2 regions of the Endozoicomonas gorgoniicola genome follow, and region 1 is predicted to be linked to the other one. Evidence: predicted binding sites of a transcription regulator. Region 1 holds the regulator's gene; the other holds the start of a gene.
The links. Region 1 encodes LexA, which represses DNA repair genes until DNA is damaged. Its sites were predicted from a motif close to TACTGTNTANNTANACAGTA; they were not measured.
Positions count from the first base shown of each region.

Region 1 (4,909 bases):
CAGGGAGAAGGGTGAAGCCGCTTCTGAGTTTACACAGTTGGAAGCCCTCTTAGATAACGGTTGGTTAAAACAGCTGGAAGTATACTGGCAGAATCTCTTTATTCCTTACCAGTATGAAGGGCTACCACAAGGCAACGGCTTGATTCAGTGGGTCAATCAGGAAGGAGAGGGTAATGACGCCATTCTGACTGTAGACGGTGGAAAGGACGGTTTGAAGCGATTTAAAGATCTGGTCGGACATTTCCGGAATTTCAACCTTGAATGGTAGTCAACACTGTTTGATCAATGTTATTGGTAGAATTTGACGTGTCTCTCATTTTTAATTTATCTTCCTGTCACCCACTTGAATTTTTCACTTTTATGATTCAGTCTGTTGTCTCGGTTAATACGGAGTGAATCTTTATGTCTGCATCGCCTCTGGAAATTGTTGAACTCAGGACGGGAGAAATCGTACTGCGTCGCAGTGACGAACCAGATGTTGAACCGCTGCTGACCCTTAAGTTTTCTGACGAGGCTCACAGATGCCTGCTGGAAGACTATCTGCAGGTGGCTAAAGCGATGTTTGATGCCGGGATGCTGGAGCTGGCAGCGGTTACCAGCCCATACCGGAATGAAGACGACACCTGCGAACACCGGGTGCTGCACTGACCCGCATTTTCCTCACAAGCTTTCAGGCCGCATCCCTGCTTCTGATGGTCAGGCAGTTACACTGCCCGCTGCGGGCAGCATCTTCGAGCCTGGAAAGGTCTTCCTGATCCATCTGGTTTATCCAGCTGATCACAGTATGGCTGGTGCCACAGGCAAGCGCTTGGAATGTGAGATCCAGTGGTTGTTTGCGGCTGGCACGGTTGAGTACCCTGACATTGCAGCTGCTGATACCCTCTGACTTTAGCCACTTAATGGTTTGGCTAGGATTGTTGTCAGACAGGATCAGGGTGAGCCAGCGCTGTTCTTCTTCGTTAGCCAGTTTGGACAGGACTGGGGATAGAAACAGTCCTGATTGCCATGCAGGGCCGGACAGAATCAATTCATTTACTCTGGGCTGGTCTGATTCCCTTGAATGAGTGACTGTGTGCGTTCGCATAAACTTCCTCCTCCACGAATGACATCAGTGCCTGATTACACCGACACTCAAGCCTTCAATGGCAAACAGGTCCTGAGTCAAATCAACGACAATGGTTTCGAACTCTTCGTTTTCAGGGTGCAGCAGTACGGTGTTCTTTTTTTTCTCAAAACGTTTTACGGTGACTTCGTCGTCAATGCGTGCCACAACTACCTGACCATTACGCACGTCAGTGGTCTTGTGAACCGCAAGCAGATCACCATCCAGAATGCCGATATCTTTCATACTCATGCCTTTTACACGCAGCAGAAAGTCAGCTCTGGGAGTAAAAAAGTCGCCTTTGAGTTGCAGGTGGTTTTCAATGTGTTCCTGCGCCAGAATCGGACTACCGGCAGCCACCTGACCAACCACCGGAAGACCGTCGGTATTGACCGTATCAGGAATACGAATGCCACGGGACGCTCCGGGGGTCATCTCAATAGCGCCTTTTCGCGCCAGGGCTCGCAGGTGTTCTTCGGCAGCATTAGGGGAGCGGAAACCGAATGTTTTGGCAATCTCGGCCCGTGTTGGTGGGAAGCCAGTACTTTCGATATGAGATTTGATGAGTTCCAGTATTTCAGACTGTCTTTTGGTGAGCTTAATCATGGTGGTTAATCTGTTTTTTTATACAGTGACTGTAATTATATACAGTAAATCTGCTGTTTCAAGCTGTATATCACTGATCGTATCTGTTTCGGTCTATTTTCTTGACAGCGATTATGTTTAAAACGAAAGTATTAAACAGCTGTTTAAAACTCGGAGAGTACAGGCATGGGACAGGGAGATACGGTTACAAAAATTCTTGATACGGCGGAAGCGCTCTTCGCTGAACATGGCTTTGCGGAAACTTCGCTAAGATCGATTACGGGCAAAGCCGGGGTTAACCTTGCAGCGGTCAATTATCACTTTGGGTCAAAGAAAGTCCTGATTCAGGCAGTGTTTGCCCGTTACCTTGACCCATTTGCAGCCAACCTGCAGAACAGTCTGGATGCTCTGGATGATGATGAGCCGCCTGAACTGGAGGCTGTGCTTAACCTGCTGGTTGACCAGATCATAGCGGTACAGCCGCGACATAATGATGACCTGTCGACCTTTATGAAACTGTTAGGGCTTGCCTACAGTCAGAACCAGGGACACCTTAAACACTATCTGACAGAAGCTTATGGCAAAGCTTTTCACCGCTACTATCTGTTACTGAAAAGTGCCTGTCCGACATTACCACCTGCCGAGATGTTCTGGCGTACCTACTTTATCCTGGGCTCTGCTGTTTTTACTATGTCTGGTGTGGAAACCCTGCAGTCTATTGCCAGACGCGATTTCGCGATAGAAGATTCTATGGTGACGATCCTGCGCCGCATGGTACCTTTTATGGCGGCAGGTCTGCGAGCGCATACCTGATATCACACACTGGATTGATAGTCTGGTTATGCCGATAACCGGATAGTGTTAAAAAAAGGCTGAATGATTGTGCATATAACGGTTCATATTCCCAGTCAGGAACTGATTCTGATTCAGGATGATGGTCAGTGGGTTCATTACCCGGTGTCTACAGCCAGTAAAGGTACAGGCCAGCAGGAAGGCAGCTGGCAAACTCCCCTGGGCCGGCATGTTGTTCGTGCCAAAATCGGGGGCGGCCTGCCACAACATGCCGTATTTGAAAGTCGTCGTTTTACCGGAGAAGTGTATTCTGAGGCGTTAAAGGCAAAGTATCCGGGTCGTAAAGACTGGATACTGTCGCGTATTATGTGGTTAAGTGGTCTGGAGCCGGGTTTTAATCGCCTGGGGAATGTCGATACCATGCGACGCTACATCTATATTCACGGTTCGCCGGATACTGCTGAAATGGGTAAGCCCGGTTCCAGGGGGTGTATAAGAATGCATGGAGCGGACATTATCGACCTGTATGACCGGATTCCTGCAGGTACGACGATTGATATTCTTGAGGATTAGTGTGGACTTTTCACAAAGCTATCTATGAGTTATCCAGGGGGCTATTAATGAAGCAAGGTGTTCTGATCGTTGATCTGCCGGGAACTGAGCTGACCAGTGCCGACCGGGATTTTCTGGCACATACTGGTATTGCCGGAGTGTTGCTGTTTGCACGAAACTATTCCAGTCGTGAACAGTTACACGCTTTGGTTCAGGATATACGACAGGTACGTTCCGACCTGATCATCATGGTGGATCATGAAGGTGGTCGGGTTCAGCGATTTAAGGAAGGGTTTGTGCGCTTGCCGGCAGCCGGGCAGCTGTCGCGTTACTATCAAAGAGATCCTCAGGGCGCATTGAAACTGGCCAGAGATACGGGCTGGCTGATGGCGTCGGAGCTACTGGCTATGGATGTTGATCTGAGTCTTGCACCAGTGCTGGATCTTGACCTTGGCAAAACGGATATTGTCGGGGATCGGGCATTTGGTTCGGAACCTGAACAGGTGATTCAACTGACAACCGCCTGGATTGAAGGCGTTCGGGAAGCTGGAATGGCCTGTGTGATAAAGCATTTTCCGGGTCATGGCAATGTTGACGGGGATTCTCATCAGGTACTGCCCCGGGATGATCGTTCTTTCGATGAGATTGCTGCCAGTGATATGCTGCCTTTCAGGGAAATCATAGAGCAGGGTGCCGATGCGGTGATGCCTGCCCATATTGTGTTTTCTGAAGTAGACGATCAGCCTGCCGGATTTTCCCGTCGCTGGCTGCAGGACATTCTGAGAGGCCAGCTGGGTTTTACAGGTGTTGTTATCAGTGATTGCCTGACCATGGAAGGAGCAGCCTCTGCGGGAAGCTTCCTGAATCGTGTTGAACAGTCACTGGCGGCGGGTTGTGACCTGCTTATTCTCAGCAGCAGGATTGGAGCCATGGAGGTGTTGCCCGAATTGGTACGATTGAGCCGTCAGCGCTCGGATATTTCAACGCTTAAGGCTTCTGCCGCTGTGGACTATGAGGAATTGACGACTTCGGAGCGGTATCTTTCCTGCAAGGATCGCATTGATTATCTACATCAGCGTTTTGGCTGACAGCTTATCAGGCTGATACTTTTCCGGTATCAGCCTCTTTCATCTCAGAATTTTAGTCCCAACCGTCCATGCCGATAGCTCAGGCATGAATATTCTTATTGTTGAAGATGCCAAAGACCAGCGCCTTATGCTGTCGGTGGTGTTACGCAAGAAAGGTCACCAGGTACTCGAAGCGGCAGACGGCAAAGAAGCTCTGGCGATATTACAGCAGGATAAAACGGTCAGGATTGTGATCAGTGACTGGATTATGCCGGAAATGGATGGCATTGATCTGTTGAAAGCTATCCGTAGCAGTGAGATTGAACATTACACCTACTTTATTCTGCTAACGGGCAAAACGGAACGAGAAGCGGTTGTCGAAGGTATGAACTGCGGCGCGGATGATTTTCTCACCAAGCCTGTGAATTTCGAGGAGCTGGATGCAAGGCTTAATGCCGGTATGCGGATTATTCAGCTGGAAAGCACCCTGGAAGAGCGAAACCGTCAGATTTCCAGGGCAATTGAAATTATCGAAAAAGATCTTGAATCCGCTGCTGCCACTCAGGCAGGACTACTCTGTCAGCCAGCCACTATTCAGCATGTCAGCTTTAACTGGTTTTTCCAGCCCAGTCGTATTCTCGGTGGGGATATGTTTGGTTATCAGGCACTGGATGGCGAGCATGTCAGCTTTTATCAGCTTGATGTGGCAGGTCACGGTATACCGTCGGCACTGTTTAGCTTCACCCTGAACAATATTATGTCTGAAACCTCAGACCGGGGCGGCATTGTTAAAGACTTTATGGATAAGTCG
Region 1 covers NZ_JAPFCC010000001.1:2,259,506-2,264,414, reverse strand. Annotated here, with positions in the region: gene NX722_RS10365 (DUF6586 family protein) at 1-268, shown strand, start outside; gene NX722_RS10360 (nucleoside/nucleotide kinase family protein) at 403-648, shown strand; gene NX722_RS10355 (hypothetical protein) at 671-1,084, opposite strand; gene lexA (transcriptional repressor LexA) at 1,109-1,708, opposite strand; gene NX722_RS10345 (TetR/AcrR family transcriptional regulator) at 1,874-2,500, shown strand; gene NX722_RS10340 (L,D-transpeptidase) at 2,564-3,052, shown strand; gene nagZ (beta-N-acetylhexosaminidase) at 3,100-4,119, shown strand; gene NX722_RS10330 (PP2C family protein-serine/threonine phosphatase) at 4,205-4,909, shown strand, end outside.

Region 2 (4,909 bases), 360 kb from region 1:
GTTTGCAGCGGGTATTTGAACCTTTCAGGCAATTGAAATCTGAATATATGGCAGGAGGAACCGGGCTGGGGCTGGCGATCAGTCGACACCTGGTAGCAGCCATGGGGGGAGAGTTGACTGTATCGAGTGAGGTGGGCAAAGGCAGTTGTTTTGAGTTTACTATTCCTCTGGAAGCTGGAAACGTTAAAGACCTTCAGGGACGTTACCGGGTGCATCGCGACTCCTATTGTCCGGAATTGCCGGAAAGCTGGAAGGGGCAGTCAATTCTGGTGGTGGACGATATCGACAGTAACCGGGACATGCTGGCGCGTTTACTTGAGATTCCCGGATTTTCGGTGCAACAGGCCTGTAATGGTGCAGAAGCACTGGAAGCGCTTGATCAGAATGACTTCGTTATGGTGTTTATGGATATTCGCATGCCAGTACTGGATGGTATTGAGGCGTTGCGTCGTATCAGGCAAAGACCGCATGGGCGTCGAATAAAGGTGGTTGCTGTCACCGCCAGCGTCAGCCAGGAGGCACGCTCAGGGCTTCTCTCGAAAGGGTTTGATGGCTTTGTCGGTAAACCTTTTGATGCAGCCGGGTTGTACGAATTGATTGAAAGGCAGCTGGGCATAGAGTTCAAGCTGACTCGCAGCAAACAGATGTTGTCTGCCGACCTTGACGAGTTGATTGCAAAGCTGGGCAGAGACAAGCGAGAGCTGTTCACCCGGTGCCTGTGTGAAGCTGTTGAGATGGGGGATCTGGAATCCTTGCAGGAGCAGGTTAAGTCGTTTGGTGAGAATCGGGATTTTAACGAACTGAATCAATATATAGTGCAGTTGTGTGAAGCAATGGATCTTGAGCAGCTGGAATCTCTATTGAACAAGTTGAATGTGAGGGCTTAGGGAAGTAGCAGATAAAAATATCCCATCGCCATCCCCGCGAAGGCGGGGATCCACTACCGTGGTACTCTCTCCTTTACAAGAGCCGCCTTCGCGGGAATGACGGAGGCGCTGGTATGTTATTGAGTGCCGCTTCCCTTAGTAATGCTTACAGCTTCTGTTATCTGCACAACAGGCATAGTATAACTGTCTCTCACAACAGGACTCAGGAGATTGTAGTGACTGACAAATTATCCGATCTGGCTCTGCAACTGTCACTTGAGCTAGGCAGACAGTCATTGAAAATGGCGACTGCTGAATCCTGCACCGGCGGGTGGGTCAGTCAGGTATTAACGGCTATTCCGGGCAGCTCAGACTGGTTTGAAGGTGCAGTGGTCAGTTATTCCAATGCCATGAAACACCGGCTCCTCGATGTTCCCTGTGAGCTACTGGAAACATACGGTGCGGTCAGCCAGCCTGTTGTTGAACAAATGGCGCGTGGCGTTGCCATGAGCCTGAACGTTCCCGTCAGTATTGCCATCAGCGGTATTGCCGGTCCTGGCGGGGGTACCCGGGATAAACCGGTAGGCACTGTTCATATCGCATGGTATTGTCGGGAAAAAACCTTTTCCGAAGCCTTCCGGTTTGCAGGTGAACGGCAGCAGGTACGGGAGCAGTCTGTGGAGGTTGCGCTGTCCGAGCTTATCAGGCTTCTGCAATAATCGACAAATATACTGGACAAATATACATATAGTGTTTAAATATACAGTATGTGTAGCATTTATATTCGCCATGCCCTGCGCAGGCAAGCACTGAGGATGGAATCAGACAATGGATGAGAATAGAAAGAAAGCACTGGCAGCGGCTCTGAGCCAGATTGATCGCCAATTTGGTAAAGGTGCTGTCATGCGAATGGGTGATCAGAAGCAGGAGGCCATTCCCGCCATTTCTACAGGCTCCCTGCAGCTGGATATCGCTCTGGGTATTGGTGGTTTGCCCAAAGGCCGAATTGTTGAAATTTACGGACCAGAGTCCTCCGGTAAAACGACTCTGACTCTGAGTGCTATTGCTGAAGCCCAGAAGCAGGGTGCCACCTGTGCATTTGTCGACGCCGAACATGCCCTTGATCCTCAGTATGCCGGTAAGCTGGGGGTGAATGTTGATGACCTGTATGTATCCCAGCCTGATACCGGTGAGCAGGCTCTGGAGATTACCGACATGCTGGTTCGTTCCGGAGCGGTTGATGTCATTGTTGTAGACTCTGTTGCGGCGCTGGTGCCAAAAGCTGAGATCGAAGGCGATATGGGTGATTCCCACGTAGGCCTGCAGGCGCGCCTGATGTCCCAGGCATTGCGGAAACTGACCGGTTCCATCAAACAGACTAACTGCATGGTAATCTTCATTAACCAGATTCGTATGAAGATTGGTGTGATGTTTGGCAACCCGGAAACCACTACCGGCGGTAATGCCCTGAAATTCTACTCGTCTGTGCGACTGGATATTCGCCGTACCGGCGCAGTGAAGCAGGGCGATGAGATTATTGGTAATGAAACCCGGGTCAAGGTTGTTAAAAACAAGGTTTCACCTCCGTTCAAACAGGCGGAATTTCAGATTCTCTACGGCCAGGGTATTTACCACATGGGTGAGGTGATTGACCTGGGCGTGAAGTTGAAGCTGGTAGAAAAATCCGGTGCCTGGTATGCCTATAAAGGCACCAAGATTGGCCAGGGTAAGGCGAACGCCTGCAAATATCTGACAGAAAATCCGGAAATTGCAGATGAAATTGAAGTGCAGATTCGGGCCGAACTCCTGAATACAGATTCCGAGACAAAAGGTTCGGAAAAGGCAGGTCAGGAACAACTGTTAGCAGAATAATGCAGGAACTATCTGAACAGACACTTGTTGAACAGGGGCAAGCTGAACAGGATGTTCGCCGGGCAGCAATGGACTTGCTGGCCCGGCGTGAACACAGCTATTTCGAGCTGTCTTATAAGCTTCAAAAACGTTTTGCTCCTGAGCTTATCGAAAAGGCCTTGCAGAGACTGGTTAATGAAGGCTTGCAAAGTGATGAGCGTTTTACTGAAGCTTATGTTTATTCCCGCAGCAATAAAGGCTATGGCCCTGCACGTATTCGTAATGAATTGATACAGAAAGGCGTTTCACAGAGTCTGCTGGCGAACTATCTGTTTGACGATGATGACAAATGGTTTTCTGAAGCGAGCCGGCTAAAAGATAAAAAAATGGGAGAACAGAAAAAACTTTCACCAAAAGATCGTATGAAAGTATACCGCTTCCTTGCACAAAGAGGCTTTTTATCGAGTCATATCAATGCCTGCCTGGGATAAAATGTGCAGATTCATTTTTCCGCTCATGTCCTTTTTCCGCTCATGGCTGTTTGAGAGTTGATTCATGTCCTGTTGTTCCCGCTGTGGTTTTGAAGCGTCTTCCTGCTTTTGCCCGTCTCTGCCTGTACTCAGTTGTCAGCATCGGTTTTGCCTGTTAACCCATCCGGTAGAGTTTGCAAAAATCAGTAATACCGGAAAACTGGTCAGGACGATGCTTCCCGATACGCTGGTGGTTAACTGGAGCCGGGTTGAACCTTCAGAAGAGTTACTGACATTGCTGGATGACCCACATTGGGAGCCGGTTCTGTTGATGCCTGAAGCTTACGCTATCTACCAGCAAGCTGTTTATCCGCAAGGCGTGACTGAAGAGAAGGCAGCACCCTCCAAAAAACTGTTTATTCTGTTAGACGCCACCTGGCAGCAGGCACGGAAAATGTACCGGCAAAGCCCTTATCTGCACCGTTTACCCCTGATGTCGCTGAATAATGTGCCAGCATCGGGTTACAGTTTGCGCAGAAATCAACAGGCGGGTCATCTTTGTACCGCAGAGGTGGCGGCTGAAGTTCTGAAAAATGCAGGGATGCCCGAGGCTTCCCGCAGCCTTCATCAATCCGTGACTGACTTTTGTAACCATTACCGGCAGCTTCAGCTGGCGGGAAAGTTAAGCCAGTAAGTGCGTATTTATCAGGCTCTTTAAATAAAATGCACGCATAGATTGATATTTCCTGCTGATTCTATCGTCTGCTTCTATATAATGGCCGGTTTACTATTGCTATTTGAACCTCCCTGACGGAAGACCTGTATGAAAAGCTCTGAGATACGATCTGCCTTCCTTAACTTCTTTAAGGAAAAAGGGCATGAAATTGTGCCAAGCAGTTCGCTGGTGCCTCACGATGATCCAACCCTGCTGTTTACCAATGCCGGGATGAATCAGTTCAAGGATTTATTTCTTGGACGTGAAAACAGGGCTTACACCCGGGCGACCACTTCCCAGAAATGTGTTCGTGCCGGAGGTAAACATAACGACCTGGAAAACGTGGGCTACACCGCCCGTCACCACACCTTTTTTGAAATGATGGGTAACTTCAGCTTTGGTGACTACTTCAAGCAGGATGCCATCCGATACGCCTGGGATTTCCTGACTGTCACCCTGAGCCTGCCCGCTGAAAAGCTGTGCGTCACCGTTTATGAAACCGACGATGAAGCCTATAACATCTGGCTGAATGAAGTCGGTGTGCCGGCTGAAAACATCATTCGCATTGGTGACAACAAGGGCGCACCTTACGCATCGGATAACTTCTGGCAGATGGGCGATACGGGTCCATGTGGTCCATGTACCGAAGTGTTCTACGATCATGGTGAACACATCTGGGGTGGACGCCCTGGCACTCCGGAGGAAGATGGCGACCGTTTCATTGAAATCTGGAACATCGTATTTATGCAGTACAACCGTCAGGCTGACGGAACCATGGAACCTCTGCCAAAACCGTCTGTCGATACCGGCATGGGACTGGAGCGTATCTCCACCATTTTGCAGGGCGGCCACAGTAACTACGATATTGATATCTTCCAGGGCTTGCTGAAAGATGCCTCCAAAGTGCTGGGTGGCGTTGATACTACGGCTGGCTCCCTGCGTGTTATTGCGGACCATATTCGTTCCAGTGCTTTCCTGATCTCTGATGGTGTGATGCCATCCAATGA
Region 2 covers NZ_JAPFCC010000001.1:2,616,197-2,621,105, reverse strand. Annotated here, with positions in the region: gene NX722_RS12065 (hybrid sensor histidine kinase/response regulator) at 1-887, shown strand, start outside; gene NX722_RS12060 (CinA family protein) at 1,103-1,585, shown strand; gene recA (recombinase RecA) at 1,695-2,738, shown strand; gene NX722_RS12050 (regulatory protein RecX) at 2,738-3,208, shown strand; gene NX722_RS12045 (tRNA-uridine aminocarboxypropyltransferase) at 3,273-3,881, shown strand; gene alaS (alanine--tRNA ligase) at 4,011-4,909, shown strand, end outside.
Region 2: recA (recombinase RecA) is a predicted target of LexA. The motif match lies at 1,615-1,634, and genes of this name have one in related genera.